One region of the Paenibacillus sp. B46(2026) genome, then DNA from elsewhere that is predicted to be linked to it. Evidence: riboswitches for the same ligand, from Rfam matches in the RefSeq annotation. Region 1 holds a riboswitch; each other region holds the start of a gene.

Region 1 (7,803 bases):
AAATACGTGAAGGCTGGTTTCTCGTCCGTCAGCATATGTTCATTGCAGCTCTCTTATTTCTCTATCAACTTATATGGGGATATTTCCTCTACCGAATGGTTCAATCGGCGGTCATCCCACTGCTCCTGCGCTATCCTGACCCCGATGCCGGGGAGTTGAGTACGCTTTTATTCAAAATGGAAAGCCAACTTAACCTGTCCACCCATCCGGAGGTTCATCGTTATCTGTGGATCCTGGGGGCTATGCTGCTGGTTCGCATGTTGATCAGCCCCCTCATTCAGGCAGGACTGCTCTACTCGCTTCAGCACTATAATAGTACAGAAGAGCGCATTCCATTTGTCCGCGGAATCAAAAATCTGTGGAAACCGATGCTGCTGCTCCACACCATACGTACATTATTGATACTTCTGCCCGCCTACTGGCTCGTACCGAAGCTGTACTCAATTCTAATGGACGGATTTCATTCCCTTCAATTACTCTTGCCCGGCATACCTTATGTAGCTGCCTGGATCATATATGGCTGGGTTATCCATCACGTCCTGCTCTACATGCAGTTCGGTATTTCCGCACCGGAAGGAGAAGGCGGGGCTCACGGTACCCTCAAAGCACTCTGGATTGCACTACGTCATCTCATCACCGTGATTGGCATTGCACTGTTACTCGGCGGAATTCATCTGCTTATCTTCGGGGCATTCACTTCAGTCTCATGGTTACTAACAGGACTCACCGGACTTATACTACAACAGACGTATCCTCTTGCCAGATGTCTAATGAGCCTGTGGAAAATATGCGCCCATTTTCGCTTATGGCAGTCCAAAACATCCAAAGGTTAGAGCAGATAGTTTAAAAATTGTTACCATCGCATGTTAAACTCATGGCCTAATAAGTACTCATAAATAGGCAAACCTCAACCTTTCCCCGTCAAAGGTCGAGGTTTTTTTTGCTAAATTTGTTGCTAAACGTTGCCAAACTGGTACTCCTCTGTTACAATAATCCCAGTGAGTTTTTAGTAACAACTTTGTAATCTTTACATTCATATTTGTAACTACTTAAAATTAAATCGTCATTTCTTGATTTCGCAGGTGCATAACTAGCATAGCCAAATTCCTGGCACCTGGGAAGCGGGGGAACCAGTTATGGGTGAATTGATCTTGCTACAGAGGGATCATAGGGGACCTTCAACCGAATCCTTAAGCTAACCTCGCAGGCATTGGAAGGGGAATATCTCTTGTTCAAGAAGAAATTAACCGCAGCTGTACTTAGCATCACATTCGCTTTATCACTTGGTGCAGGTAGCGCATTCGCAGATTCAAAGATGGACACAGTAATTGATTCAGCAATGGGAACTACATACAAAAGTGGGGGAACAACGCTTAACGGCTTTGACTGCTCCGGATTTACACGGTATGTATTCGACAAGTTGGGTATTGATTTGGCACGCCAATCCAGTTCCCAATTCGACATGGGCGATTCCGTATCCCGCATGGAAATGAGAGCTGGCGATCTGGTGTTCTTTAATACAACAGGCAAAGGCGTATCCCATGTAGGAATCTTTGTAGGGGATGGAAAGTTCGCACACTCCTCTTCTTCCAAAGGTGTTACGATCAGTGCATTGAGTGAAAACTACTGGGCCAATCGTTATGTTGGCGCTAAACGGATTATGAGCACGGACGCATATGAATCACTGGCCCTTGACTAGGGACAAGCTGAGCAACATAATGCTGTAACCATTAACCATACTGGAACGAAATAAGAAGCACAACAGAACCGCCCGGTACATTCTCCGCAGGAATGTATCCGGCGGTTTTTTTGTGCTTCTTTCCCTGTTCACGTTGCAAGTAACACACAAGGCATATCCTGCGACATCAACAGCTTTACTTTGCGTTCGTTTGTCCGTGCCCTTATGATGTTTTTACCCATCCCGTTATAATATAAACGGAATTACTGGAACTTTTGTTTCATTTTTTTTCTTGGGAAGGAAGACTTGCTAAATGAACATCTCTTTTGTAGAGTGGACAAAGAGTTCTGTTTCAAGGAAAGGAGCATGCAGGTGTATGAAGGAAACCCCTGTGACGTTTCACGTTGTACCCATGCGAGAAGAACATGCGGAGCTTATCTGCAGTTGGCAGTATGATCCGCCTTACAATATCTACAGTTGGCTCCCCTGGGAGCAGATGAAAGCTCTGGAAGTGGAATTCGGAGATTCACAGCTGCGGCAGGAGCAATATGCGATCGTCCTGGATCAGAACGATCGTATATGTGGGTTTGCTCAATACTTCCCACTTCAAGGGGTAACCCGGATTGGCCTTGGCATGCATCCAGAGCTGTGTGGTCAGGGTCAAGGGACAGCTTTTGTCACTGCCATTGTACAGGAAGCTATTCGCCGAAATCCCACGAATGAGATTGATCTGGAAGTACTCACTTGGAATGCTCGTGCCATTCAAGTCTATCTGAAGAGTGGATTTGTCACCCAGGATACATACGAACGACAGACCCCAAGCGGCTTGAAGCCCTTTCACTGTATGGTTTATGAAGGGCCTCGCGGTTAGAATCCATTGCAAAACAACCAAATCTGCCCCTTGTTATGTGATTAGTTCAAAAAATTCCCACAAAATGCTATGATGTCAGTACAGGTTCCGTTATAATGATATGGATAGTTTCAGGTTAGATGATCTTTCATTCTGGAGGGGACATAAGGGATGCACAAATGGATCATGAGCGGAGTATTTTTTGCAGCATGCGCTTTAGCTATTGTTTTAATGTTTACGCTTCCAGGGAAAGAAGAAGTGGCTGAAGAAGCCAAGCCAACCATGCCGGAAGTAACATTGGATGCCGGACAGGCTGAAGCACTGGTCAAAGCCAATTGTATCTCCTGCCACGGGGATCAGCTTCAGGGTGGCGTAGGACCTGCTCTGGCAAACATCGGCAGCCAGGATGATCTGGAGAAGATCTATTCTACGATTGTCAAAGGTAAAGGTGGCGGCATGCCTGCCTTTAAGGGCAAACTGCAGGATGAAGAGATTGCCAATATCGCCATGTGGCTGTCAGAGAAGAAATAATCTCTGTATACGCATAACGAAGAGGCGCCTAATCCCCTTTTGGGAGAATAGGCGCCTCTTTGTTATGCAGATTATTGAGCATCTGGCGCGTGCTCGGCCAGAAAGGCCTCGACTTCACGTGCGGACGGCATCCCGGACTGGGCGCCGAGCTTCGTCACGGATAACGCGGCCGCTCCCATGGCGAAGCCTACGGACGCGTCCAAAGTCTCACCGCGCGCGAGGGCTACCGCCAGCGCGCCGTTGAAGCAATCGCCAGCGCCGGTCGTATCGACGGCGCTTACGGCGTAGCCGGGCGCACGGCATGCGCCGGCACGCCCTGCTTGTACGCGGCCACCAGGCGCCGCCGCGTACACTGCCCCCTCGGGGCCGAGCGTCGTGACGACAGCGGCCCCGAGGGATGCGGCGAGCTCTGCGACCGCCGCATCCAGGTCTTCCGGCCGGAGATGATCCCGGCCGGTAAGCACGGCAAGCTCACTGCGGTTCGGCGTGACTACGTCGACGCACCGCAGGAGCTCCTGGGGCAGACCCGGCACCGCGGGAGCCGGGTTGAGCACCACCAGTGCGCTGCCTTCAGCCGCCAGTTCAGCGGCGCGGGTGACCGCTGGCAGCGGGATCTCCAGCTGCAGCAGCACCGCTGCGGCTGCAGTCAGGCTTTTTACCGTATCCGCCTCCTCCAGCATCGCAGGCACAACTTGTCCATTCGCGCCGGGAATAACAATAATCCGATTGTCTCCCCTAGAGAGCCAAATGGAAGCCGTCCCTGTAACCGTGTCTTCCAATATGCGAACCTGCGAGGCATCTGCACCACTTTCCGTCAGACTGTGCAGTAGACGTTCGCCAAAACCGTCCGACCCCACCGCACCAATCATCGTGGTCTGTCCACCCAGACGCGCAGCGGCAACAGCCTGGTTCGCCCCTTTGCCACCAGCGAGATAATGCAGCTCCTCACCACTCACCGTCTCTCCCTCTTCCGGAATCGTGTCTGTCTTCACCACGAGATCCATATTGAGACTGCCTACGACAGCAATAAGAGGTTGTTTCTGATTATAGTCTGACATGTATGGTTCACTCACTTCCGCCGTGCGATAATAACCGAACTCGTTATTCCGACCTCATTTTGTCATAAGCTTCGTTATACTGTCCTGCTTCCTTAATATCTACAGATGTAATACCGCCCGCATCCCATGACGTGAGACGCAGCGTAACCGTTGTATAGTCAATCGTAATAAAAGGATGATGATTGAATGCTTCCGAGATCGCAGCGACCTCATCCACAAATGCAATCCCTTTCATGTAGTTGGAAAACACGAATTTGCGTACAATCCACCGTCCCTCTTCCAGTTCCCAGCCTTCCAGCCTTCCCAGATGAGCTTCGACTTCCTCTTGCGAAAAAACCATGCGTTATCTTCCTCCCCATAAGATGGTACATTACAGACGGATGTCCGTATAACCACCGACACCTTCGGTGCGATCTACAGCAACCTCAAGGCCAGGCTAACTGCCATGCAGTTGGCCCATTTCACGACTAACATCTTACCACGGACAAGCTTCAAAATCCAATCAACTGAATGGCATAGATCCAATAACCGTAAGGCTTTGAGGACATGTACACGCACTAAATTAACGGCACAAACGTCAACTCTTCTTCCCCGATCAAAATATGAATGCGGTGCTGATCCTTATCATGGATGACTACTCCACTTCCAACCGGGATGACAGACTCTTCACCCAGTGCATAGAACAGATCCTCCGCCAACGCCTCATCCACTTCAAGTTGCTCAGGCGCCCCTAGTCTCTCCCACTCTTCCGAGTCCATTTCAAAGAAAACATACCGATCCGGTATACGTCCGAGTGCCGTTGTCAAATCTGTCAAAATTCCTTCATAATCCCGTCCATGCTTTACGCCCATTGGCTTTTCACTCCTATTCGGCCCCTAAGGAGCGGATTTGATCTTATTATACCTGAAAATAGCCCTTAAAAAAAAAGGCCTTCTGGTCGATAAATACTATATATGACCGTTTTAACTGTTTTAGCAACCGTAAGGAATGCCTAACATTGAACGGATTGCGGCCAAAAATTCGTCTGGAAGCCCGAATACAGCCGCTTGAAAGGATTCAATTTTATCTCATGGATGAGGTGTATGATGAACATTTCAACGATTATTGGACTAGTTTTTGGGCTGGTCTCCCTTGTACTCGGTATGTTCCTGAAGGGTGCGCCCTTAATCAACCTGGTTAACAATCCAGCAGCCTACGTTATTATCTTTGTTGGTACGGCAGGAACCATCTTTATTGCATTTCCGATGTCTGAAGTTAAGAAAATCCCTAAGCTTTTCGGGATTATTTTCAAAAATCAAGTACTTATTGATCGAGTGTCTCTGATCGGCACGTTTATGGATTGGGCTTCCACTACCCGTCGTGAAGGTTTGCTTGCACTGGAATCAAAAGTAGAAGAGATTGACGATCAGTTCCTTCGTGGCGGTATGCGTATGATTATCGACGGCAACGATCAGGAATTTGTAAGTGATGTACTCATGGAAGATATTCACGCTACAGAGGAGCGCCACCGTGGCGGTGCCTTGATCTTCGCTCAGGCGGGGATGTACGCACCAACGCTCGGGGTTCTCGGGGCCGTTGTAGGTCTCATCGCAGCACTTGCCGATCTCAGTGACATGGAGAAACTCTCCCATGCGATTGCGGCAGCGTTTATCGCAACACTCCTTGGTATATTTAGTGGTTACGTGTTATGGCACCCGATGTCTAACAAGCTGAAGCGGATGTCCAAGCAAGAAATGGAGATCAAGCTGATGATGGTTGAAGGATTGTTATCCATACAGTCTGGTGTATCCACCATCGCCATCAACCAAAAGTTATCCGTATTCCTGACACCTTCCGAACGTAAACAATTGGAAGAGAAGGAGGGATCATCAGGTGAAAAAGGCTAAAAAGCACGAACCACATGAAGAACATATAGACGAGAGCTGGTTGCTTCCCTATTCTGACTTGATGACCTTGTTGCTTGCCCTGTTTATCACGTTGTTCTCCATGAGTTCACTCGATGCAGCCAAGTTTGAGCAGATGGCTTCCGCACTAAGCAGTGCATTGAATGGAGGCTCCGGTGTTCTGGATCATACGTCCATGAATCCGGATACGCCAGGTGCCGATTTGGGTAAGAACAAACAAGAACCTACAGAAATCACCAAGAAAACACCAGCTCAGATAACGGATGCACAGATGGCTCAAAAAGAACAAGAAGATCTGGAGAAGCTCAAGAAACGGCTTGACCAGTATATCTCGAAGAACGGACTTTCGGACCAGCTGAATACCAAGCTGAATCAGTCTGAATTGAAGATCACGATCAGTGATAATGCCCTGTTCTCCTCAGGCCGAGCAGATGTGAAGCCTGAATCACGATCCCTGGCCAAAGCAATTTCAAGCATGCTGCAGGAGTTCCCTGAATATGAAGTGGTTGTATCCGGTCATACCGATAATATTCCCATTTCGAACAACCAATATAAGGATAACTGGGATCTGAGTGCAGACCGTGCGCTCAACTTCCTGAAAATCCTGTTGCTGAACACGCAATTGGACCCTTCCAAATTCACACCAAGTGGTTATGGAGAGTATCACCCGATTGCCAGCAATGACACCAATACCGGACGGGCACAGAATCGCCGTGTAGAGGTATCTATCATTCGGAAGTATCAAAGTAACAATACAAATGTAAAAGCCGTAGGCGAAGGAAACTAGAAGCCTGCAGTGATTCATTAACCAAAGACCGTTCTCCAGATACAAGGAGAACGGTCTTTTTAGTTTATATATGGCTTCACCAAAAAGCCCTGCACTCCCTTACGGGAAGCAGAGCCTCAATCGGTTAATTAGTCAAAGTCGAATCGACTATTCCAATGAATAGTCGATTCGACCGCCCAGCTCGGCCTTTTCGGCGGCGGTAAGCTCTCTCCAAGAACCTGTCGCCATTTCTCCAAGATGAATGTTCATGATCCGAACCCGCTTCAACTTACGAACCTCGTAGCCAAAGGCACTACACATGCGCCGGATCTGACGGTTCTTTCCTTCAGTCAGGATGATACGGAATACTCGATCCGTCATCCGGGTCACGGTACAAGGCAGGGTCATCTCACCCAGGATCTTCACCCCAGTGCTCATACCTCTAAGGAAACTCGGGGTTACAGTTCGATCAACAGTGACGATATACTCTTTCTCATGGCGTCCTTCTGCTCTAAGAATCCGGTTAACGATATCTCCGTCATTAGTCATCAGGATCAAACCTTCTGAGTCCTTATCCAGGCGTCCAATTGGAAAGATACGTTCATCGTGCCCGACAAAATCAACGATATTCCCCTGAATATGCTGCTCGGTTGTACTTGTGATCCCAACCGGTTTATTCAGGGCAATATATACGTGTTTTCTCTTTTCCTTGATCGGCTTGCCATTGATTCGTACATCGTCGCCTTCTTCTGCCTGACTGCCCAGTTCAGCCTTAACTCCATTAATCGTCACCTGACCGCTATCCACCAACTTGTCTGCTTCACGCCGGGAGCAGTAACCAGTTTCACTAATAAATTTATTAATACGCAAAAGGTAATCTCACCTCATCTATTTCTCTTCATCTGTAAGTGATTCATCCGTTACCTGATCTACCTCAATAACTTCCGGTTGTTGCTCGGATGCAGGTAGTTCAATAATAACCGTTGTTCCCTTGTTCATGACGCTTTTAATATCCA
Region 2 (7,803 bases), 3.1 Mb from region 1:
ATCAGGCTAGTGTGGTCAAAAACATTACGTATCAAGGGATGAGTCCGTTTCTAATTGCGGCAGCCATTTACTTTGTGTTGACGTTCATTTTGTCCAAGCTGCTGGGACGACTGGAAAGGAAGTTGAGTGCAAGTGATAGACGTTAGACAATTACACAAATCCTATGGAAACAATGATGTACTGAAGGGTGTTAATGTGACCATTGGCAAAGGCGAGGTTGTTGTTGTCATCGGTCCTTCCGGTTCAGGGAAAAGTACGTTCTTGCGTTGTCTGAACCTGCTTGAACAGCCTTCATCGGGTGAGATTGATTTTGAGGGGGTGTCGATCACAGACCCGAAGCACAACATCAATGCGACTCGTGAAAAAATGGGCATGGTGTTCCAGCATTTCAACCTGTTCCCACACAAAACGGTACAGCAAAACATCACGATTGCTCCGATTAAAGTGAAGAAACAATCCACGCAGGAAGCGGAGAAAATCGCTGCTGATCTGCTTAACACCGTGGGCTTGTACGATAAAAAAGATACATTCCCGAATCAGCTGTCCGGTGGACAGAAGCAGCGGATCGCCATTGCAAGAGCATTGGCCATGCAGCCGCATGTTATGCTGTTCGACGAGCCTACTTCGGCACTGGACCCCGAGATGGTCGGTGAAGTATTGGATGTCATGAAACGTCTTGCAGAAGGCGGGATGACCATGGTTATCGTGACGCATGAGATGGGTTTTGCACGTGAAGTGGGAGACCGGATCCTGTTCATGGATGGCGGGGTTATTGTAGAAGAGGGAACACCAGACGAAGTGTTTGGAGCACCCAAACATTCACGTACACGTGATTTTCTTGCTAAAGTACTCTAAATTAGATTATTCAAATAGTGTTACTGACTTTAAGTCGGTAACGCTATTTTTATGCGAATTAGTCACCTACAGACCGAAAAGTAACTTTTCTGTTACCTAATACAAAGGCATCGGGTCACACAACATTTCTGAATTATCCAGTATTCTTACAGATGATGATGCGCTAAAAACCATTTGGTAAGAATTACTACAAGTTCAGGTTACAAAATTGTGATATATTGAACTCTGCCGAAACTTCCGGACAGGAAGTGCGGGGGATGTAACGATGCAGATTGTGCAGGGGAAGATCGATAGCACACTGCTTGGGGTGAATTAGGGGTACATAATGTTTCAAAATGTAACGAAAAACCTATAGGGTGGGCTCCTCATCCGAATCCGACAACTAACTTCGCAGGCATAATGAGGGAGGAAGACCATGATTAACAAGAAACGTATAGCCAAAACAGCAGTAGCATTATTGACAACAGCAATGCTTATTCAAGCCGTTCCGGCTCACGCAGATTCAGTTCATGTGGCCAAAGAGGGGGATACCTTCTACACCTTATCAAAACAATATGGAGTAGCACTTAACACGTTGGTTAAAGCAAATAACGACATTTCGCCCTACAACATTTATGGTGGTTTGAAAATTACGATCCCCGGCAAAGCAAATAATGTTGCTGCTGCCGCAACGGAAAGCAAGACTCAAGCGAAGACGGTTACCACAGCAAGCTTGGACGTTAACGCAGATAACAAAGTGGTTCAAGCCTGGGGCAAAACGTTTGATTACAGTAAAGCAGTGAATGTGAAAGCAACGGCGTACTCTGCAGATCCGTCTGAAAATGGAGGATGGGGTGCTGTGGATTACTTCGGCAATGATCTTGAACTGGGTACGATTGCTGTTGATCCAAGTGTGATTCCACTTGGAACCAAAGTACTGGTCACTGGTCACAGCCATCCAGGATTGCCAAAACAGGCTTTTGTAGCCACAGCACGTGATGTGGGCGGTGCAATCAAGGGTCACCGGATTGATATCTTCATTCCTGGTAGCAAGCAGTCCGTAAGCACATTTGGTTTTCAGGATATCGAGCTCTACATTCTGAAGTAGAAAGTAAATTACATCCTAATGAATTCAAACTGGGTGTCTGCCAGTCGCTAACTTGCGATTGAACAGGCACCCTTTTAACATTTGCAATCATTTCCTAACACGGATCAAGGACATCCTAATCTTTGGCCTTCGGCAATCCCAACATTTCGTCCAAGGTGACGAGTTCATATCCGCGGTTACGCAGTTCCTCAATGACTTCGGGCAAAGCCTCAATCGTGCCGTTCAGGTTAGAGCCCACACCGCCTCCTGCATGCTGCAGAACGATGGAACCAGGTTTTACGGCAGATAGGATATTATCCTTCACCTTTTCCTTGGAGAGGCCTTTCCAGTCCAGGGAGTCAACATTCCAGTTCACAATGCTATAATGCTGTCTGGCAGCCCATCTCAGCTGTTCCTCATTAATGTCTCCATAAGGTGGCCGTATCATTTTGGGGGTATATCCCGTGAGGCGGTGAATAATATCCCCGGTATGTAAGATTTGTTTGCGAAAGGCATTCATCGACAGCTTACTGAATTCCGGATGATTGTAGCTGTGATTGCCAACGATATGTCCTTCCCTAACCATGCGTTTTACGAGATCCGGATGTTTCTCAGCACGACTACCTACGATGAAGAATGTAGCTCTGACATTGTATTTCTTCAATACATCCAGGACCTGTGGAGTAAACCGTGGATCGGGCACATCATCAAAAGTCAGTGCAACCTTCTTCGTTGAAGGACCATTGGTTTTGAACGTATCGGCATATTTTTGACGTAACTGTCCCAATGTCAGTTGTTCTTCTTCCCCGGAATCTGAACCCGATACCGATTCACTTGGTGGGCTTGAAGCATTCCGTGATGAAGCTTGAGGATGATATCCTCCGAGAAAAATAACGATAACCATCAGCATAATGAGGCGTACGCGCATAATAACAGCCTCCTTTTCCAAAATGACGTTCTTCTTGGTATGCCCGGGGTCTCTATAAAATATGCGTAGTGTGAGAAGTTTCATTGCTGATTTAGCTCATGACAGCCATAATTCCTCCATATATAACATATAGAGAAGGATAGGTGGATGGTTATGAGTACATATGATTTGAAATCGATACGGTTACAGGTGATTGAAGCAGGAGAGGATAAGGTTTTTCTCGTTACCGGAGGAAAGGCGCATATTGGCGCTGTAGCCACGTTCTATGTGGATCATGAGCGGGTTAGCGGGACTACGGTACATATTCCGGGTCATAAGGAACAAGAGCTGTGTGAGCGGCTTGCCCGAAAGGCAGCCCTACAGCTGAAAGTAACCGTTACGGTAATTATGGGTATCCATTTTGATTCCATTACACGGATGCAGATCGACGAAATCGTGCAGACTGCAGAGAGGTTGATGGAGGATCATCTGAGCAAAGATAAACAATCTTCCTGACATAAGGGCAATCGCATGTTTTGATTTTATTTGCTAAAATTGAAACGAGTTGTAGATTGTTACGTATGTATAATTATATACGATGTAATATCGACTAGGAGGAATACCATAATGTCCATTTTCAAACGATTGCGTGATTTAACGATGTCTAACATTAACGCCATTATTGACAAGGCAGAAGATCCAATCAAGATGACGGACCAATATATCCGTGACATGCAAGAGGATCTGGAAGATGCGGAGAAAGCCGTAGCCGCACAGATTGCCATTGAGAAGAAATTCAAGCAGTTGTTCGAAGAGCAGGAAGCTCTTGTGAAGAAACGTGAAGAACAGGCGCACACGGCGGCACGTGCTCAGAACCTGGATTTGGCTCGACGTGCTCTGGAAGAGAAAAAGGCTGCTGAAGAGAAGATGGCTGAGTACAAAACCAGCTATGATCAGAACAAGGCTTCTGCAGATAACCTGCGTGGCAAGCTCGATGAGATGCGTAAGCAGTTAACTCAAATGAAGAACAAACGCGAAACATTGGTAGCCCGCTACAATGCAGCAAAAGCCCAAACGGAAATCAACAAAGCGTTGAATGGATTTGGCTCTGATACGGCAAGTGCCGGCATGAAGCGTATGGAAGAGAAAATGATGCAAATGGAAGCTCAAGCTGAAGCAAGCAATGAGATGTCATCCAAAGGCAAGTCGCTTGATGAAGAGTTCGAGAAGTTAGGTAAAGATCAGGCTGTTGAAGACGAACTCGCAGCATTGATGAAACAGTACGATAATAAGAACTAACACCTTGGTTGTCAGCAGGGTTAACCAGCGGAGGAGAAGAGCGTTTCTCCTTCGCTTTTAAATGCGGTTCATGTTGATATTTGGGGGCTGTGTAAATGGATTTGAACATTTTGGCGATGCTGGTCTGGACAGTATCTGGTTCGGTTTTGCTGTTTGTTTTGATGTATGTAGATTCACTGTTCACGAAATATAAGGATTTTGCTGAAGTTAAGGCTGGCAATATGGCAGTTACCACACGTATGGTGATGAAATTATTTGCGCAAGGGTATGTACTCGCTACGTCCATTTCTACGGCTGGTCATCTAGGAGAAGCACTTTTAGTCTCGGTTGTATCCTTTATCATTTTGTTGATTCTGGAGAGTGTCGTACACTTTATGATTCGCAAATGGGCCACTTTGGATCTGGATACCGGAATTCAGCAAGGAAAGACAGGATACGGGTTGTTCTCTGGCGCTTTACATATCGTGGGCGCACTGATTATTGCAGCTTGTTTATAAGATAAGGAACAGGAGTAATTCTCATGAGTGTATGGAAACGTATTAAAGGAATACTAACGAAACCTGAACCGCCGCAGGCAGAGAAAACCATGCTACAGCTTGCACCTGGTGATATTTGTGAGGTTTCTCTGGTCACTTATGAAGTCGTTGGTCGGGTACAAAATCGCGCACGAAATGCAGTTGTGCTTACGCTGCAGGATGGTACCGCCTTTCGATATTTGCATATTGAAGAGCGGGAAATCACCCGTTATGCCTTATATACACCAATTGATGGCAGGCTTGATGCACCTGATGAGGTGCCTACATTACTCGATCTGGATGGCCGTGCATATCATCTGGAGGAAGAATATGGAGGCATGGTATCTACGGCGGGGAGAACTCCGTATGGCCAGGCTGGAGAACAATTGGTATGGCAGTATCAGTCTGATGATAATATGCTTCTTCGCGTGGAGTGGCAAGACAGAAGATTTACACTGTATGAGGGTGAGTCCATTCTTCCTGCGGATATCAAAGTGATTCGTTCGAGCTAGGAGAGGTTCCAATGAAAAAACGCTTGGCACATGGATTAAAATTAATGCTGGTCCTCAGCCTTGTGATGTCTCTGTTGTCCGCGTGCGGAGCACCTTCTGTTCAGGACACATATCCACTTGAATCGGTTAGTGGCAGTGGTAACTCAACGTCCTATGTGTACCGGGCTTCGGACCGTACGGTTCCGGAAGTGGCTCAGGAATTGTCTGAGCAAAGGCAACCTGATCAGATCTCGGCAGAGAACACGGAACGTATGTTCCTGGTGTATCAGGACGATTATTACCATCTGCAACAAGATCCGAACAAGCCGGAGGATACCTTGGTTGAGGTGGACTCAAAGGAATATGTTCGACAGAACTACGATTCATCTTTTTTACAAGGTTACCTGACCGCTACGTTAATTGGTAACCTGTTCGATTCTTTTGGAGGACGGGGCTACGGCAACTATCGGGGATATACCAATAAAGATACGTATAAACCGAGTGCAGGATCTTACCGTACACCAACGAGTAATGACAAGAAGGTTGCTCCACCTATTACTGTGGATCGGAAAGGTACAATTACAAGGCGCGGAAGCGATAAAGATTCAAGCGTGGGATCTGGCGGCGGATTATTCAATCGTAACAAGGATCAGAGCAAGGGAACCATTGATCGAAACAAGAGCGGTGGTGGCCTGGGCGGGTTGTTTGATTCACCTAAGAAATCTTACAAAAAACCGAAAACCAGAGTGGGCGGCGGCCGAATTAAGAGGCGAAGATAATAAGCATCCACTCATAAGCATGGCTACTAATCGAATAATTCATTTAAGAACAGTGAAAAGGGAAGGCAGATTCACCTCTGCCGGCGCATTACCTTGGAGCTGTTCTTTTTGGTTTACGATTGGCGAACATGATTGGATTTGCGTACGCGGGGAATCGTTGAAGCAGGCTGTTTACGAATCCAGCGGATAAATGGAATCATTCGTTCATCCTGTCTCAAGGATTGCAGGTCTGTGAGACCAAGAGTTACAATGTCGTGATTGGTGTATAGAGAATGAATCTGTTTGTGACAGGGGATGCACAGGTTGGCCGTTGGCAGGAATGTTCCGCCCATTTCTTTGGGTGTCAGATGATGGATGGTCACTCATGGTCCTCGCCTCCTTGTATCAATGGTATTATGAGCATATACGCTGGCTTTCATGTTGGATGTAGGACTTTGGAACTGCTGCATTCGTAAGAAAACAAGATCTTGTGACAAGAGTCAGTGAGCGATGTACTTGTCATCGGGCTGCTTTCGGGCTACACTTTCTTAAACAATAAGATGTCCCTAGGAGGTAAGAACACTTTTGAAACTGAACCCACATTCACATGATATGACAACTGCCAAGTTCAATCGTACAGCTGTACAGGTACCGGAAGCCCAAGCCAAAATAGCTGCATGCGTGACTTCGGGTCCCATAGAGAAAGTTCGCCTTGAATCTGCCCATGGACGTACACTTGCGGAGACTATTCAGGCACCTCACCCGTATCCATTCTTCCGGAGATCGGGCATGGATGGCTTTGCGATTATAAGTGCAGACACTACAGATGCATCGAGTGATCATCAAGTCTGGTTTCGAGTAATTGATGAAATTCCTTGCGGCTACACCTCGGACCACACCATTGTATCAGGTACGACTGCTCGCATCATGACGGGTGCACAGGTTCCGGAAGGTGCGGATGCGGTGGTCATGATGGAGATGACCGAGAGCAAGGTAGAGAACGGAGAACAGTGGATTGCATTGAAACGGCACATATTGTCGGGTGCTAACATCACACCAATCGGACTGGAAGTTCAGGAGGGTCAGCAACTGCTTGAAGCAGGAACGATCATCAGAGCAGGGGAGCAGTCGGTGTTAGCTACTTTTGGCATTGCAGAAGTCCCCGTATTTCAACGTCCTAAGGTGGCGATATTCGCAACAGGCACGGAATTGCTCGATGTAGACGAGCCCCTGCAACCGGGCCGGATTCGAAACAGCAACAGTTACATGCTGCGTTCTCTGGTCGTTGAAGCCGGAGGAGAGCCGGTGATGTATGGTTCCATTGCAGACGATGTGAATACAGCAAGGGCAAAACTGGAAGAAGCCATTCAAGATAATGATATCGTGGTGACCACAGGCGGTGTATCTGTCGGGGATTATGATATTATGGGCGAGCTTGTGCTGGAAGAACATGTGGAGATGTTGTTTAACAAAGTGACGATGCGACCAGGCAGTGTAACCACAGCTGCTGTATATAAAGACAAATTGCTTTTTGCGCTTTCGGGTAACCCGGGTGCTTGTTTTGTGGGTTTTGGTCTATTTGTTCGTCCTACCATTCGTTCCATGCAAGCCGATGCTCATCCTTATTTGGAAGAATGGACTGCGATCTTGGAAGAGGGGTACACCAAAGTAAACAATTTTACACGATTCGTACGTGGACGCACTGAGATTCGCAATGGCATGGTGTACGCGATATCCGCTGCAGCCCGTGTAGATGAATCCAGCGTGATGATTACCATTAAGGATAGTGATTGTCTGATTGTTATTCCACCTGAGAAAAAAGGTATTCCTGCGGGTGAACAAGTGCGCATCCTCAAACTGCCCTCAGGTCATGTGAGGTAGTTGATAGATGACTAAACTGAGTGAAACAAAA
Region 3 (7,803 bases), 3.3 Mb from region 1:
TCCGATTCGGATAAGAATATGGACGAGGACACGTTGAGTATGGGCGGACATGATATGAGCATGTATGACCTATACACGGTAAACGGAAAAACAGGTCCTGCCATTGAGAAGCTAGCTGTGAAAGAAGGAGATAAAGTTAGAATTCGCCTAATTAATGCAGGATTTATCAGTCATCAAATGCACTTACATGGCCACAATTTTAAAGTAATTGCTTCGGATGGTCAGCCTATTAATGAAGCCGGGGTGATTAAAGATCAAATACTTTCTATTGCTCCTGGAGAACGTTATGATATTGAATTTACAGCGGACAATCCAGGCTCCTGGCTACTTGAGGAACACGGAACTGAAACACCGATACAAAATATGAAAGTCGTTATCCAATATGAAGGTTCAAAAGTTCAAAATGACATTTCTAATACTTCTGTCACGCTTCCCCTGTTTGATTTAGAGAAATACGGTAACATTTCAAATCCTAAATTTTCTTTGAATCAAACATTTGATCAGAACGTGACTATGAATTTATATACGGAGATGAAAGACGGAGAAATGGTTTACACAATCAACGGAAAGGTGTTTCCGGATACAGATGTCATACAAGTCAAGAAAGGTGACAAGGTCAAAGTTACTTTTGTAAATCAGTCCAAGACGGATGACCATCCCATGCATCTCCATGGTCAATTTTTCCAAGTACTAAGTAAAAATGGTCAACCCTATCAGGGGTCAACGATCATGAAGGATACCCTAAATGTTAAACCAGGGGAAACCTACGTTGTTGCTTTTGAAGCCGATAACCCAGGAGATTGGATGTTCCATTGCCATGATTTGCACCATGCTTCCGCGGGAATGGTAACGGAAGTAGTGTATACAGATTATGAAAGTAACTATACACCTGATCCGAATGTAGATAACGTGGCTGAATAAGGATAATTAATGAGAAGCATTTTCCACGCTCTATTATAATCTGCTGATACAAATGTCAAGTCTAGTCAATGAGATACTAAAAAACAGAAGAATCCATTATGCGGCGATCTTCTCCGGAATCCAACCGAGGAGTGACGCCGCATTTGTTTTGGAAATGCCCTGATTGTAAAACAAGCGATACTGACAAAATGTAGGCCCTACTGCTACAAATTAAGTGTCTCTCTAGATTTAGTTCCTCAACAGTAACAAAAATGAGGATTTTTGCGTTCTATCTCCTGATTTGGTCCAAGCTCTTGATCTTAAACTTCACTTTCATTCGTTTGTTGATCTGTCCCTCTTTCACCAGCAGACGAACCGTCCTATTGCTTATCGCTTTCCCCTATTTGGGTGGCATACGAAAATCCCCCCGGTATAATGAGCTCATTTTAACATGATCTCTATCTCGAGGGGTTGATACCATCAGCTTTTCAATAATGTTGGTCATTTTTGTTCAGCACAGTAACGTTTTTCGTTTTTGTTTTCTCATCTCCTTTGGAGAACTTTGTTAAAGATAAAGGATTACAAAATCATTCTTTTGGAAGAAGGAACGGAAAAGGAATACACACGATCTTCAATATATATTTGATGCCATAAGATAAATACAAGGATGGTCCACAATTTACGGCTTGCATCCAATTTCCCTTCCTTATGGATCTCAAGTAGCTGTAGGACATACGTTTTATTGATCCATTGATCTACGTCTGCCGTCATAATCAGATTTTTAGCCCATGTGTACCATTCACTTTTCAACCATACCCTGGTAGGCACAGGAAAACCTAATTTTTTTCGGTGCTGTACATCAGGTGGAACCACACCTTTCATAGCTTCACGGAGCAATAATTTGGTTGCTGTAGGTGTAACTTTATACTTTGTGGGAATTGTAGCAGCTAATTCAAATACTTTTGTGTCTACAAAGGGAACCCGAAGTTCCAAGGAATTAGCCATAGACATTTTATCTGCTTTCATTAGGATGTTTCCACGCAGCCAAGTATGAATATCAATATACTGCATCTGCGTGACTTCATCATATAACTTCGCTTGGTTATAAAGCGGCTTAGTCACCTGAAGAGTCGGTTCACATACCCCCTGCTCCGTTAACCATGGTGCTAATACCTTATCTTTTTCATGATCCATAAAAATTTTCGCATTCCCAAAGTAACGTTCTTGTAGAATAAGACTACCTCTTTCCAAAAATCCCTTGCCTTTCATGCCATCGGGCATTAACCTTCCAAGATGTCCTGCAAGACTTCTCAATCTTCCTGGAAGATCCTGAAACATACGGAGAGCATATGGTTCCTGATAAATGTTGTAGCCTCCAAAAAATTCATCCGCGCCCTCTCCTGAGAAGGCCATTTTAACATGCTGACTAGCCAACCTCGATACAAAGTAGAGACCCACGGCTGAGGGGTCTGCTACTGGCTCATCCATATGCCATATTAGAGAAGGTAGTATATCTATATAGTCGCGGGCATTAATCCGAATTTCATGATGCTCAGTCCCAAAATAAGCGGCTGTCTTTCTGGCATCATCCAATTCACTATATCCCGGCATATCGAATCCAACGCTGAATGTTTGGGTTGGTTCCAATTGATGAAGTAATCCAACTAAACTGCTTGAATCAATACCGCCCGATAAGAATGCGCCCCTGGGGACATCTGAGTTCTTGTGAATACACACCGATTCCGTTATTACCGATCGAGTCTCCTCTACTAAATCGGAATAGGACCTGTTTTCATTTGGCTCAAACTTCACTTCGTAATACGGTTTAATGATCAATTCATTATCCTGTACAATCAAATAATGGCCGGCTTTCAATTTATGGATTCCTTTGAACATGGTTGAAGGTTCAGGTACATATTGAAATGTAAGATAATGATATAGTGCATTCTCATCTACTTCCCGATCAATCCTACCTGAAGCCAGTATCGATTTAATTTCAGAACCAATCATGTATCCAAAGGCGGTTTCACTGAAATATACAGGCTTTATCCCGAAATGATCCCTTGCCGCAAATAAAAGATCTTTTTTTCGATCCCATATGGTGAAACCAAACATGCCCCGTAAATAGCTGACACATTTAATTCCAACGTCTTCATAAAGCCTCAGCAGCACTTCAGTATCCGAATCTGTATAAAATGTATGACCTTTTTGGCTTAACCAATCCTTCAACTCTTTATAATTATAAATCTCCCCATTGAATACAAGCCAAATATCTTTGGTCTCATTGGTCATGGGCTGTGCCCCGTGCTCGATATCCAGTATACTTAGTCTCCTAAAACCCAGACCGATATGATCATGGATATACATCCCTTCATCATCTGGGCCACGATGAGCTATGGAGTCTGTCATATGTTGCAGAATATTTGCATCTACTGGCATACGATACTTGTTATATAAACTTACAAATCCACACATTGGGCTATTCTCCTCTAATCGATATAAGATTAGTTTAGCTTTTATGTATGTGGAATCTGTGAAAGGTTAATGTCCACATCATAAATCACAGTTTGTTAAGTTATTTACTTATTTATTGGTTTAGTTCACTGAGAATGGCTTTATCTGTTCGAGGCAAGTTGCTAAACAAAATGGAAAAACCCGTGAATTACCCACGGGCTTGTCCATTTTAATGACTATCGTCAACCATTTTAAGATAGTTCTGCTCGCTAACCACTCGACGAGCTGTAACATATTTGGTTTTATAATAACTTTCAGATAAGCTACTAATTCGAACACCCTTACTGCTTGATGAATGTGCAAATTGATTGTCACCTACATAAATACCTGCATGGGAAATGCTGCGACCATTCGTATTAAAGAAAACGAGATCCCCTGGGCGTAGTTCTTCTTTCTCTACAAACGATCCCTTTGTTGCTTGCATACTAGAAGTGCGCGGCAAATCTAGTTTAAACTTATTAAAAACATACAGGATAAAACCGGAACAATCAAAACCAGATGTTGTTGTCCCACCATAAAGGTATGGCGTTCCAACCACTTCTTTTATTTCTTCTGTTAGTTTTGCCTGACTAGCAAATGCCCCTGTTGCTGTGGAGGTAAATAAAACTGCTGCTCCAAGCACCGATAAAATAACTTTCTTCAAACTTTTGTTCCTCCCTTAGATGCCTACGGAGTTAGCTTAAGGATTCGGTTAAAGGCTCCCTATATTCTTTTCTTGCAAGAATAATTCACCCAACAAATGGTTCCCCCGTTTTCAATACGAAATTCGGCAAAAATAGTTAAATATTTGTAACCTATAGAATATTATATTGTTAAATTGTGTGGATTTAATGTGGAATTCTCGTATATCTTATACTAAAAAAGAAAAGAAACGACCGTCTCCTGCTAAACTTAGGGAGGATCGCTTCTTAGCACAAGTTCTTTTTGTATTGCCGAATTCTAGTTATAAGTTCAAGGCTCCTCTACACTATACAACCACTTATACCCTATGCCCCAAACCGTTTGAATGGGATTCTGTTCCAAGCCAGCCAACTGCAACTTCTCCCGGATATTTTTCACATGGGTGTCTACGACTCGGTTATCCCCAAAAAAGTCACTTCCCCAGAGACGTTCTATGATTTCATCTCTAGAGAAAACTCTTTGTGGATGCTCGGCCAATATAAGCAATATATCAAGTTCTTTTTGGGTCAAATCCAAATTTGTGTCAAGTACCATAACCTGTCTTCGATCTGGATAAATAATCATGTCTGTATACATGATTTTTTTACCGATTTCTTTGAGGCTTAGAGACTGTGAAGATCGTCGAATAAGCGCAAACAAGCGAGCAATGAGTTCATCTGAATTTACAGGTTTCACCATATAATCATCAGCACCGGCACCTAACCCATGTACCTTATCCTTCACATCCCCTCGAGCTGTAAGCATCAATATAGGTGTTTCACTAAACGATCTGATTTTTTCACAAAGATGCCATCCATCCATATCGGGCATCATAACGTCTAATAAAATGACATGATACGAATTTTTCTGAAGATAGGACAGTCCTTCGGTTCCATTATGAGCTTCCGTAATATCAAAACCCTCTTTAGTTAAATAAATTCGCAACAGATTTCTCATATTCCATTCGTCATCAATAACTAATGCTTTCAACTTATTCATATGGTCATCCCATCCATTTCATTAATCTTTAGCAATATGCGGTTTCTGACCGTAAATGTCAACTATCATTAGCTCATTTGTTTTACATATTATATTTTGAAGCTGTGTGATTTTAATGAAGAAGATGTGATGGACGGGAAAATTACTTTAAATCGCGTCCCCTCTCCAATTTTACTTTCCACATGTATTGTTCCTCCTTGTTGTAAAACAAGACTTTGAACAATGGAAAGCCCCAATCCTGTTCCTCCATACGCCCGAGATCTCGATTTCTCAACTCGGTAAAAACGTTCAAATATATTTGGAAGTTCTTCTGCTGAAATTCCGGGCCCCGTATCGCAAATGCTTATCACTACCGCGCCTATTTCAGAAGTTAAAGAAACTTGAATGTACCCCTCGGCTGTGTAACGAATGGCATTATCCAATAGATTTAAAATAATCTGTTCCAGTCGGTTAGAATCTACAAAAATATGAGGTACAGGACTCAACTTACTTCGAATCGTAAGATCTTTTTCTTTGGCTTTTAATTGAACCTTATCTATAGACCTTTGAATAATCGAAGTGGGTTCGACAGACATTAGTTTTAAGTCAATTTTACCTTCTTCCATCTTAGACAATTCAAAGAGATCATTTATGATTACATTTAAACGTCGTGCTTCCTCAGAGATGATTTGTAGATATTTTTTCTTTTCTTCATCATTTTCCACAAGATCTTTAGCCAATATGTCTGCATACCCTTCCATATAAGTAATTGGTGTTTTCAATTCATGGGAGACGTTGGCAAAGAACTCCGAACGATTATCTCGATATTGTTTTAATTCTTTAGCGAGGTCGTTTATGGCTTGTGACAATGAACCAATCTCATCTTTAGTTTCCACAGGAATTTCAAGATTCAGTTCTCCTTTGGCAATTTGGCGAGTTGCACTTTCAATTTTTAATAATGGATTCGATAATCTTTTGGATAGAAAAAAGATGCAACCCAACGCCAATAACAGTGCTCCAAATCCAGTGATAAACAGTAAATTTCTAATCGTTTGGATCGAATCCTTCATATTTTCTAGAGAACTAATCACGTAAATCCCTTTTACCGTTGGATTAGTGGTTACAGGGATACCGTGAAGCAGATAAAGTTCGTTATTAAAAGTAAATTCTCTTTCCACCTTCTTCCCCTCTAACAATTTGCGATTATCCCAGATATAGTTAGGATAAATGGAGGCGTCTGAAGTCTTTGATTCAATGAATCTTCCTTGTGAACTCAAGATGTACATCTGGACGCCTGTAAAATCGGCCATTTGTTCCGCACTGTTACCTTGCTCCTCAAGCATAGTAGACAAATGTGCTGCTAACTCATTGGCTTCATCGTGTACCTTTGATGACAAAAAATTCGTGAATATAAGGTTAAGTACAATGCTTAGCAAAATTAAAATCCCAATAAACAAGCTGAAAATGGTAAAGCTGAGTTTTAAATGAATTTTATTCCACACCGAATATATCACCTTTTGAAATCATATTAGGAAAACAAAACAGTCGCCATTATGGCGACTAATAAAATTTTGACTCAGAAAGGACGAATTGTTTTTCACGTTGCACAGTACTATGCACTTCATTTGGTATTAGACGGTTCCCACTTGCAGTGCTTTAATTTTATTTTTGCCAATTACTATAGAATTAAAGCATTCTCTTTAATTCTTCAGCAGTGATTCTCTTCAAAAACTTACTGAATTTTTCTTTACCTTTTGCATGAATTTTGTAATAATCGATTATTTTCATTACCGTTTTTGTTACTTCCGTTTCCGTTAAACCAACTAGAAAAAGTTCAGCCAAAGAAGCTTTGATTCCCTTTGGATCTCCACCTATATATATATCGAATTTGTCTTTCATTTTAACGATTCCGATATCTCTCAAGAGGGGTTCACTAGTCCCGAGCGCACAGCCAGCATATCCGATCTTCAGAGGTGTCGGTGTCAATATCCCAGCTATAGCTTGATTTAACTTTTGAGCAATGTCTAGTCCGGAATCTTCAGGTCCTCTACAGAAATTGCAAGCGATCAGGGCCTTAGTTGCATAACCTGCAGGGTTTACCTCAAGTCCAATGCTTCGAAGATTCTCAGTTACGACGCCTTCCGATTCAGCCGATACTTCAATATAAAATTGTTTAAACGGAGTCATCTCGGTCTTTTGCTCTGGACCCATAAGTTTACTGATAGCTGAAAGTTGCACTGCAGTAAACAAGCTTCCTCCTACTTGAACCGGTGGGGAAACTGCAATCATCAATCTTTCATTGTTCACTTGTTTTTCTCCTTTAATCTATTGAATGTTATGAAGAATACGTTTTGTTTAAAGCCCTCTTCATGTATTTCATATGACTGATTCATTTAAGCAACTCTTACTTAAGTCCACCGTTTGATGAATTTAGAATACCCCCCTATAGTATAAATTTCAAGCTTTTTTGTTTATATATACAATCGATTTAAGTTGTTTGTCATGATAAAGGAGATACCTAGGTTTATTCTTTCATCTTTCACGATTCCCTTAAAGACCAATTCTCTCCACCATCATTGCTTTCAAAAACCGAATACTGATCTGTCACAATGATAAGCCGATTGGGATCTTTTTTTGAACTTTTGATCCCCAAAGGCATCTCACCATTTAAGTCTACGTCAAGCTCAGACCACATTTCCAAATCAGTAGATTTCAAAAATCCACTTTCTGTCATGATAATCGTTCCTCCAT
Region 4 (7,803 bases), 2.2 Mb from region 1:
TGGAGTGACTCGGGTAATCACGGTAGAATCCTCGGGGATTCCGGTTGCTTTTGCCGCAGCCTATGAACTTGGGGTACCGCTCGTATTCGCTCGTCGCAAAAAAACGCTTCTGGCTGATCCTGATGCTTACTGTGAACGCGTACCGTCCTTTACTAAAGGAATTGTAACTGACATTATGGTGTCCCGCGAGTTCATTCATGAGAATGACCGTATTTTGTTCATTGATGATATCATTGCCAATGGCGATGCCGCTCGTGGAGTGATCAAAATTATTGAACGTTCCGGTGCGGAACTCGTCGGATTCGGCGTTGTGGTCGAGAAATGTTTTCAGGCGGGGGCACACACGATTCGTGAACAGGGTATTCCGGTGGAAGCCTTGGTGCGCATTCGTTCCTTGAACGATGGAACGGTACAATTTGACGATAACGAAATGTGATATTTTAAAGGAATAGGGCCTATTTTTTGAACTATGCCTTTGCATGACCGCGGATTTCATTTATAATGGGGTTATGTTAGGGAGAGGAGGCAACACCATGGGGAACCAACCGGCAACAGAACAATTCTTTAATGATAAGCTGGCGGAATCGAAAGTTCATTTTGAACGTGCTCTGGATTGTAAACATACGGAATTCGATGACCTTTATCCCTATATGATTGAACATCCTCAATTTTTCTGGTACAAACGCTATGTTGCCTGGTCAGAATTACTGACGATTGTAGGCTTGTGCGAAGAGTTGTCCTTCTCTTGGAAAGAACAATTTACACCGCATCAAGTGGAGTACCTTGAAGAACGTGTGATGTCCGCCAAAGTGCTTGATTTTTGGTTTGAGAAGAACGACAGCAAAGAGCACGCGCAGCGGTAACTTTCAGTCGGGACATAATTTCGAATGACATGACAGTCCAATACAGTCACGTGAGACCTAAATGACATTTCATTTAGGTCTCTTTTTGTAAATAAATTTGGAATATAGGAGCCATGAACATGATCAGTGATACAGAACTGGACGCTCTGCGTCTGTCAGGTGAGAAAGTAAGAGTAGTGAGGGACGAGCTGGAATCAAACGATGTCACAGGAATTGTGGTTGCCTGGGATGGCGAGCAGGTACTTATCCGTCGTCAGAATCGACGTGTCGTTAAGTTGGATCGCAATTACCGATATCAGTTGTTCAGCGAGCCGCGCCAGAGTCCACTTAGTGAGTAGCAGCTTATAATTATGGCAGAGCCATGAGCGTTAAATGTTTGGAATTACCATGATTTCTTGGCATAATTGACTCACTCGGGAGAGAAGATAGGTACAGTGAGGAAGATCTGTAACTATAGCCGAGAGGGTGTGCTGCAAGCCATGACATTGATGAATGATAAAGTTCATGCCTACAAGGATCAGATTGGGGCATTAAGCGATGTGCTGCCAGGTGTGGTGAAGTCATATCATGAGTTTACCGGAGAATGTTTTCAGCCTGGTGTGATTGATGCGAAGACGAAACAGCTCATTGCGCTCGGGATTGGACTATTTGCTAACAATGAGGTATGTACCTTCTACCATGTAGAAGAAGCCCGTGCCAAGGGTGCAACAGATCAGGAGATTATGGAGACCGTAGCCGTGGCCGGAGCTGTAGGAGGCGGACATGCCCTGTCTCAGGGCGCGATGCGAGTGCAGAAAGGGTTACAATAATTTAAAAAACTTTGTGAAAAAGAAACAGGGTTATACTTCCTTTCAATATGGGAGTATAACCCTGTTTCTTTAAAGGTCGTTTTTACTTTCTTTACTGTTTGCTTTTTTATTATACTTGTCCACATCAGCAAATTTCTCCATAACGGAGTAGTTTGCTGTATAGTTTATTGTGGAGTACCGTTCAGGATGAAATTCAATCTTAGAGCGATCCGTATCCCAAAAATATGTAATGGAGTTATCGAAGGTCTTGCTTCCTGGCTGACCATATTTATTCGTAAGCTCTCCCAGAATTTCATCAGAATCCTGACTATTTAACATGCCAAAGTAATATGTGGCCTCGTACAACAAGAAGTCATCTAATGGATATTCATCTGCTGCATTTTCCATTTCCTCAAGGCGCTGGTCCATTATTTTGTATATCTCTTCTTTCCTTGTTTCTGTTGTGTTGGGGTTATTTAATTCCTCTGATAATTCCCTTCCTTCTTCCATCATTACCAGAATGCTATCATTGTCTAATAAATCAGTGAAAACGTATTTAGCATCTGCTTTCTTACCCAAGACTACAAGATTAGAATATTCGATACTTTTCTCATGTTCATTATGTACGTCCTCTTCATAGCCTGAGTTACCGTTCTTTTCTTCTGCTGAAATGACTTTGTCGATCTTGGTACCCCATGAAACATCTCTAAAATCTTTTTCGTTCTCACTACTGCATCCTAAACTACCTATTACTAAAATAGCAAAACTTAAAACAAACATTAACTTTTTCAATTGTTCTCCTCATCTCCTTTTATTTCCTAAAACATTTTACATTGTTTAAGAAAGCAGTTGAAGACAAAAAATGGTTAAACAAAAAAGGCATCCGGTTTATAACCGATGCCTTTTTGTATGTGAATTACATTTTACCCAACATTTTATCGTACATAAACTGTCCAGTTACCCGACGTGCTGTCACGTAACGATCATTGAAATAAGGATTGGACATCTTGGTGATGCTTACACCTTTACTGCTGGAAGCATGAGCGAATTGTCCGCCGCCGATATACACACCTGTATGTGAAATGCCTTTGCCCATCGTATTGAAGAACACCAGATCACCTGTGCGAATGTTACTTTTGGATACCGGAGTACCTGCTTTGGCTTGTTGCTGCGAAGTACGTGGCAATTCAATGCTGTATTTGTTGAAAAGATATCTCATAAACCCGGAACAGTCGAAGCCAGCCATAGTCGTGCCACCCCACTTGTAAGGTATACCAGTCATGTTGTTCACTAGAGAGTTAATACTGCTTGCCTCTGTGCTTGTTGCCCCGGATGTAAATAGTACAGCTGCTCCAAAAATGGAGATAATCAGTTTTTTCAAAATCAATGTTCTCCCTTCGATGCCTACGGAGTTAGCTAAGGGTTCGGTAGAAGGTTCCCTATATTTCCTATGTATAAGAATAATTCACCCAAAATGGTTCCCCCGTTTTCAAACATGAAACTCGGCAATGAATAATTAAGTTTTTGTAACTATTTGAAACTATATTGCATAAATGCGTAATTGTCAAACCCATTTAAAACCCTTCGTAATACCTCAATGTTAGCGGAATTACGGTTTTTATATGAAAGAAGGGATCAAGTTTGGGTATCATTCATGACAAAAACGTCATTATTGGTTCGTTAAAGGTGATTTTGGATAAATAAACAGGTTTGTCATGAGGTAAAAGGACTATTCCGTTATGTAGAATTTCAGAAATTATATTCATTAAGTTGCATATATTGACAAATATCGTTTTTTTGCATATTATCGTTGTATCCAATCCACATATTGGATGGAAATAGATTTTATTGTGTCATAAGTTCAAATAAAGGAGGTTTAGGGATTTGTATCATATGTAATGTAGAAGTGGGAGATTTATTAAAAAAACGAACATAGGAGAGTGTAATCCATTGAAAGCAAAAAAAATAGTTACTTTTGTACTGGCATGTACCATGGTGTTCTCAACAGTTGGGATGGCGGTTCTCCCTGTAGCAACGGTATCTGCTGCTGATGCATCAGGTACGACAGCAAGTATTTCCGATATTCTGAAGAACCAACTGCCAGATGGAGGTTGGAGAAAAGACTATAAACAATCGAGTGGGGAATGGGCGAAGTCTACGATCGATAACAAAGCTACATATTCAGAAATTAGAAGATTGGCGAAGGAATTCAAAAAGACTAATGATCCGCGATACTCCGCTGCTGCAATCAAAGGAATCAACTTTTTGATCAATATGCAGTATTCGAACGGCGGATGGCCTCAAGTCTACAAAAGCTCGGGATATCACAAGCACATTACTTACAATGATGATGCCATGATTAATGTAATGATCATGCTCGATGAAGTAGCGACGCGCAAAGGTGACTTCTCGTTTATCGACAGTACACTTGCTAACCGCAGTAAAAATTCAGTTGATAAAGGTGTGGAGGCGATTCTGAATACACAGGTCGTTTCAGGCGGTAAGCTGACAGCGTGGGGACAACAACATGATTCCAGTACCCTTAAACCGGCAAGCGCAAGAATCTATGAAGTACCATCGTTGACGGCTGGAGAGAGTGTAACGATTGTTAAATTCCTGAAAACCAGACCTGCTAACGCTAAAATTACGGCATCCATTAAAGGAGCCGAGGCGTGGTTTAACAAAGTGAAGATTACAGGTTACAAGTATGAAAGAGCAAACGGAGACAGCAAAATTATCGCTGATTCCAAAGCTGCACCGATCTGGGCTCGCTTCTACGAAGTGGGAACGGATAAACCGATCTTTATTGGTCGTGACGGGGTAGTTAAGTACAAATTAAGTGATATTGATAAAGAAAGAAGAGGCGGTTATGCGTGGTATGGCAACTGGCCTTCCAAGCTGTAATTTGTAATATGGCGCAGGTTGGATGAAGGAAAATTATCCACAGCTATAAGTAAAGCCCGAATCAGACACGGACGTCTGGCTCGGGCTTTATTGTTATTATTTTCACTGTTGACACGATAGATTCCGCATGATATATTATTTCTTGTCGCCGAGATTGCTTACGGAGATATAATATGCGGTCGTGGCGGAATTGGCAGACGCGCACGGTTCAGGTCCGTGTGGGCTAACCCCCCGTGGAGGTTCGAGTCCTCTCGACCGCATCAAATAAAATAAAAGGTTCCTCGTTAGGCTAACGCCTTTGAGGAACCTTTTTGTATTGTCCCAAACAAGTTGTCTCGTCCGATAGTTTACTGAGCCGACACTTGAATACGATCAATATTCGGTCCTTCCGTCCCGGTCGTGACCAGTCTCAACGTGTTCGTGCCTTCATTCATCGGAACCTGAATTGTTTTTTCGCTCCAGGTTGACCAAGCACCTGTCGACGCGAAGGAAGCATTGCTAGTTACCTTGGTTCCGTTCACGTACACGTCGAGGTTCCGTGCCCCGCTCTCCAGGGCATAACGGATTTTCACGTTTTTGGTGCCCGTGGTGGCGCAATAGATACTGTTCCATTGAATCGCTGCATCGGCATTGGCATTGAAATTAACGTAACCAGAGCCGGTGTACCCCGGATAGATCGTCTCAACCGTAGAACTCGTCAAGGCTGTATTCGTTTCGGCTTCGTAAGTCATGCCGGTGTTCGGATTGCTGGAACCGCCAGTCAGATCAGCCACAAAGGTTGTAACGCTCTGTGCAGGCAGTTGGGCCGTGAAGGCGCCATTGGATACATTGATCGGTGAGCCTGATTGCAGATTTCGAATGGCATCCGTCATCCAGGAGGAGACGGTAGAGGCGTTGCCGTTTTGCAGCACAAACTTCTGACTTGCTGACGAAGTGCCACGGTTGATTGCCACGATGACAACCTTGTTGTTACCTTAATATGCTGAAACTGATCTGGGTCCCGTACGTATGTGCTCCCAGGATGTCCATATTGGCGAGAGCCTGCGGATCATTCAGGATGGGGTCAGATATATTTTTTAAATACTGGAAGGACTCCGGTGCCATCACTTTTGTATTTTGAATGGAGCCTGCATTCTCTTTCATGAAAAGAAGGATTTCCTGTGGTGTCCACCAGGTCCAGTCATGAGCGTAGTCCGGCTCGTTTTGTACTGAAATGGCATAGAGATTCACGCCGTTATCCTTCATGTAGGTAACAAAATCGTTAAGATGCTGGGCATATGCAGCATACTTGTCGTATTTCAGCCGTTTGGCGTTGGTGTCTCCGTTGCGGTTGAAGGTCTCAATCATGTCGTTCGGAGGATTCCATGGTGATGCAAATACGATAGCCCCTTTTTCAATAGCACGCTTGGCTGTGGCGACTTCACGAGACCAGTTATTTCGGTCCGGATCGACGTAAACCCTGAGCACAGAGAAGCCTAATTGGTTCTGATCGTTGCCAAAGGCTGTTTCACGCTGAGTTGCCGTCAAGTCACCGATCCAGGCTGGATGGTTGATACCGCCAAAACCGCGAATGAGCTGTTTTTCGGAGGACAAATTAATGTTGGCATCACTGGCTGCTGACACGTGTGTCGAGGTTAACATCAGAGGCAGAGCCGTTAAACAGGCCAATAAAACATTGACTGATTTTTTCAATCTCAATTTCAATTTCAATTTCAAAATTTTCACCCTCCTCGAAATGATCATACACATGAAAGCGTGTTCAAAAAAACTTGCTAAGCGGCGATGAGAATCTTCTTATCACGTCCTCTCAGATTGTAATGAATGAAAAATAAAGTTTTAAATAGTAAATTTTACTATATTATTTTGAAAAAAAACCTGACATATTACAGTTTATTTGTTGATTGTTATCTCTTTTTGAGAGATTCATGATGTTTTTGGCAAAAAAAAATCGGAAAACAATATCCATATCCTCTGAATCTACGAGATTGAACCGACAACAGTCAGAGATTTGGCAGATATGTTGAAGCAGAAGCTGTAAATGGATGTGCTGCAAGTGGTGGCCAGCCTGATATGAGATGCTCTCGCATAGGTATTCTTGTTGGGGGTGGAAGTTTCGGGTTGGGGAAAGAGCCTTTCCTTTATCTGTAAAGTAACCGATATACAACAAAATTTAGAGGGATTCGCGAGTAAAGCCTGCATACATGCAGACTTTTTTTGCGGTGCGCCTGTTTTAGATTGAGATGGGAAAACCTTTGCTTACATATAACTCACAACTAAATCAAACAATGAGAACAATAAACTCCCGAAGGAGGCACTCATCAGTCGAGAAAGGACAATTAGTCAGTCGTATTCAAGTTGAGGTTCTTCTTCAACAAGCGTTTGATTCTTCGCTGATTGTTCTGCGGCCTGTATGATTAGTTCTGAAGCGATAGAGATAGGGGCTTGTGTCTTTTCTTGAATCGTGTTCTCTTGGAGTGCCGCTGTAAAAACGAGTTCGTTGTATAGGAAGCACTTTCTAAACTTTTTGATCACCTGAAAATCATACTGCTGACGTTTGAATAGCTGCAGATATTCATCCTCACTGCGAATAAACTCACCGTTGTCATACTTATTCATAAACCAGTTGTTGATTTTATGTTTCGGACATAAATATGGCTCGATGACAATCATTGTTCCTTCGGGCTTCATTACTCTTCTGAACTCGTTCAAATACCCGGAAATTTGTTCGTTTGAAATATGGTGCAGAACCGCGATGATGAAAATGAAATCTACGGTATGATCCGGTATCGGGATATGGTTTTTGTCAAAAACCATAAAGGAATAGCTCGGATGCAACTGTTTGGCAAATTGTACTCTTTTGGCATCCGGATCAATGCCATAATAATGATCCGCATCACATATGGAACAGTTTGCTCCCGTTCCGCAGCCAAAATCCAGAACGCTTTTATTTTCTATGGAGAAACTGCTTTTGATATGCTCGTGGATATATTTATTGGTGAACCATTGTGGGCGTACAAACCGATGATACAGGCGCGGGGACAAATGCATGAGATTTAACTCACCACCATTTCATTCATATTGAAGCATAGTTTACTACTAACGTTTCAGAATAATACTTGGAAAATCGACCTAACGCTTTCTCTCCCAGCTCCGATCGTCATTTTGGCAAAAAAAACCTCGGATAACCCCAAGATTTTCAAGAGACAATGTACATAAATGGGGTGAACAGTTATGAGGAAAAAAGGAAT

What was found. Region 1 has a riboswitch for cyclic di-AMP ahead of AC1S8V_RS00525 (C40 family peptidase). Riboswitches for the same ligand answer to the same signal wherever they lie in the genome.
Region 2: it holds a riboswitch for cyclic di-AMP, as region 1 does, so the genes downstream of both, AC1S8V_RS17460 (3D domain-containing protein) here and AC1S8V_RS00525 (C40 family peptidase) in region 1, are expected to answer to the same signal.
Region 3: it holds a riboswitch for cyclic di-AMP, as region 1 does, so the genes downstream of both, AC1S8V_RS16585 (C40 family peptidase) here and AC1S8V_RS00525 (C40 family peptidase) in region 1, are expected to answer to the same signal.
Region 4: it holds a riboswitch for cyclic di-AMP, as region 1 does, so the genes downstream of both, AC1S8V_RS10525 (C40 family peptidase) here and AC1S8V_RS00525 (C40 family peptidase) in region 1, are expected to answer to the same signal.

What each region holds. Positions count from the first base shown of each region.
Region 1 covers NZ_CM165907.1:103,803-111,605, reverse strand. The annotation lists gene AC1S8V_RS00530 (hypothetical protein) at 1-833, shown strand, start outside; cyclic di-AMP (ydaO/yuaA leader) riboswitch at 1,088-1,225, shown strand; gene AC1S8V_RS00525 (C40 family peptidase) at 1,229-1,699, shown strand; gene AC1S8V_RS00520 (GNAT family N-acetyltransferase) at 2,055-2,549, shown strand; gene AC1S8V_RS00515 (c-type cytochrome) at 2,700-3,059, shown strand; gene rbsK (ribokinase) at 3,131-4,117, opposite strand; gene AC1S8V_RS00505 (4a-hydroxytetrahydrobiopterin dehydratase) at 4,161-4,457, opposite strand; gene AC1S8V_RS00500 (hypothetical protein) at 4,675-4,968, opposite strand; gene motA (flagellar motor stator protein MotA) at 5,203-6,003, shown strand; gene motB (flagellar motor protein MotB) at 5,990-6,808, shown strand; gene rluF (23S rRNA pseudouridine(2604) synthase RluF) at 6,956-7,657, opposite strand; gene AC1S8V_RS00480 (ATP-binding protein) at 7,676-7,803, opposite strand, start outside.
Region 2 covers NZ_CM165907.1:3,916,008-3,923,810, reverse strand. The annotation lists gene AC1S8V_RS17470 (ABC transporter substrate-binding protein/permease) at 1-146, shown strand, start outside; gene AC1S8V_RS17465 (amino acid ABC transporter ATP-binding protein) at 133-855, shown strand; cyclic di-AMP (ydaO/yuaA leader) riboswitch at 1,072-1,268, shown strand; gene AC1S8V_RS17460 (3D domain-containing protein) at 1,271-1,942, shown strand; gene AC1S8V_RS17455 (polysaccharide deacetylase family protein) at 2,058-2,849, opposite strand; gene lpdD (prenylated flavin chaperone LpdD) at 3,003-3,344, shown strand; gene AC1S8V_RS17445 (PspA/IM30 family protein) at 3,456-4,127, shown strand; gene AC1S8V_RS17440 (DUF350 domain-containing protein) at 4,223-4,624, shown strand; gene AC1S8V_RS17435 (DUF4178 domain-containing protein) at 4,648-5,154, shown strand; gene AC1S8V_RS17430 (DUF4247 domain-containing protein) at 5,166-5,912, shown strand; gene AC1S8V_RS17425 (HNH endonuclease) at 6,026-6,244, opposite strand; gene AC1S8V_RS17420 (molybdopterin molybdotransferase MoeA) at 6,504-7,772, shown strand; gene mobB (molybdopterin-guanine dinucleotide biosynthesis protein B) at 7,780-7,803, shown strand, end outside.
Region 3 covers NZ_CM165907.1:3,725,541-3,733,343, forward strand. The annotation lists gene AC1S8V_RS16575 (multicopper oxidase family protein) at 1-921, shown strand, start outside; gene asnB (asparagine synthase (glutamine-hydrolyzing)) at 1,480-3,375, opposite strand; gene AC1S8V_RS16585 (C40 family peptidase) at 3,584-4,057, opposite strand; cyclic di-AMP (ydaO/yuaA leader) riboswitch at 4,063-4,196, opposite strand; gene AC1S8V_RS16590 (response regulator transcription factor) at 4,366-5,073, opposite strand; gene AC1S8V_RS16595 (sensor histidine kinase) at 5,163-6,554, opposite strand; gene AC1S8V_RS16600 (nitrite reductase) at 6,739-7,359, opposite strand; gene AC1S8V_RS16605 (WD40/YVTN/BNR-like repeat-containing protein) at 7,592-7,803, opposite strand, start outside.
Region 4 covers NZ_CM165907.1:2,277,858-2,285,660, forward strand. The annotation lists gene AC1S8V_RS10500 (xanthine phosphoribosyltransferase) at 1-436, shown strand, start outside; gene AC1S8V_RS10505 (hypothetical protein) at 534-863, shown strand; gene AC1S8V_RS10510 (hypothetical protein) at 983-1,201, shown strand; gene AC1S8V_RS10515 (carboxymuconolactone decarboxylase family protein) at 1,343-1,672, shown strand; gene AC1S8V_RS10520 (hypothetical protein) at 1,742-2,443, opposite strand; gene AC1S8V_RS10525 (C40 family peptidase) at 2,568-3,032, opposite strand; cyclic di-AMP (ydaO/yuaA leader) riboswitch at 3,038-3,169, opposite strand; gene pelA (pectate lyase) at 3,602-4,555, shown strand; tRNA gene AC1S8V_RS10535 (tRNA-Leu) at 4,731-4,815, shown strand; partial or broken gene AC1S8V_RS10540 (carbohydrate-binding protein) at 4,903-6,298, opposite strand; gene AC1S8V_RS10545 (class I SAM-dependent methyltransferase) at 6,896-7,603, opposite strand.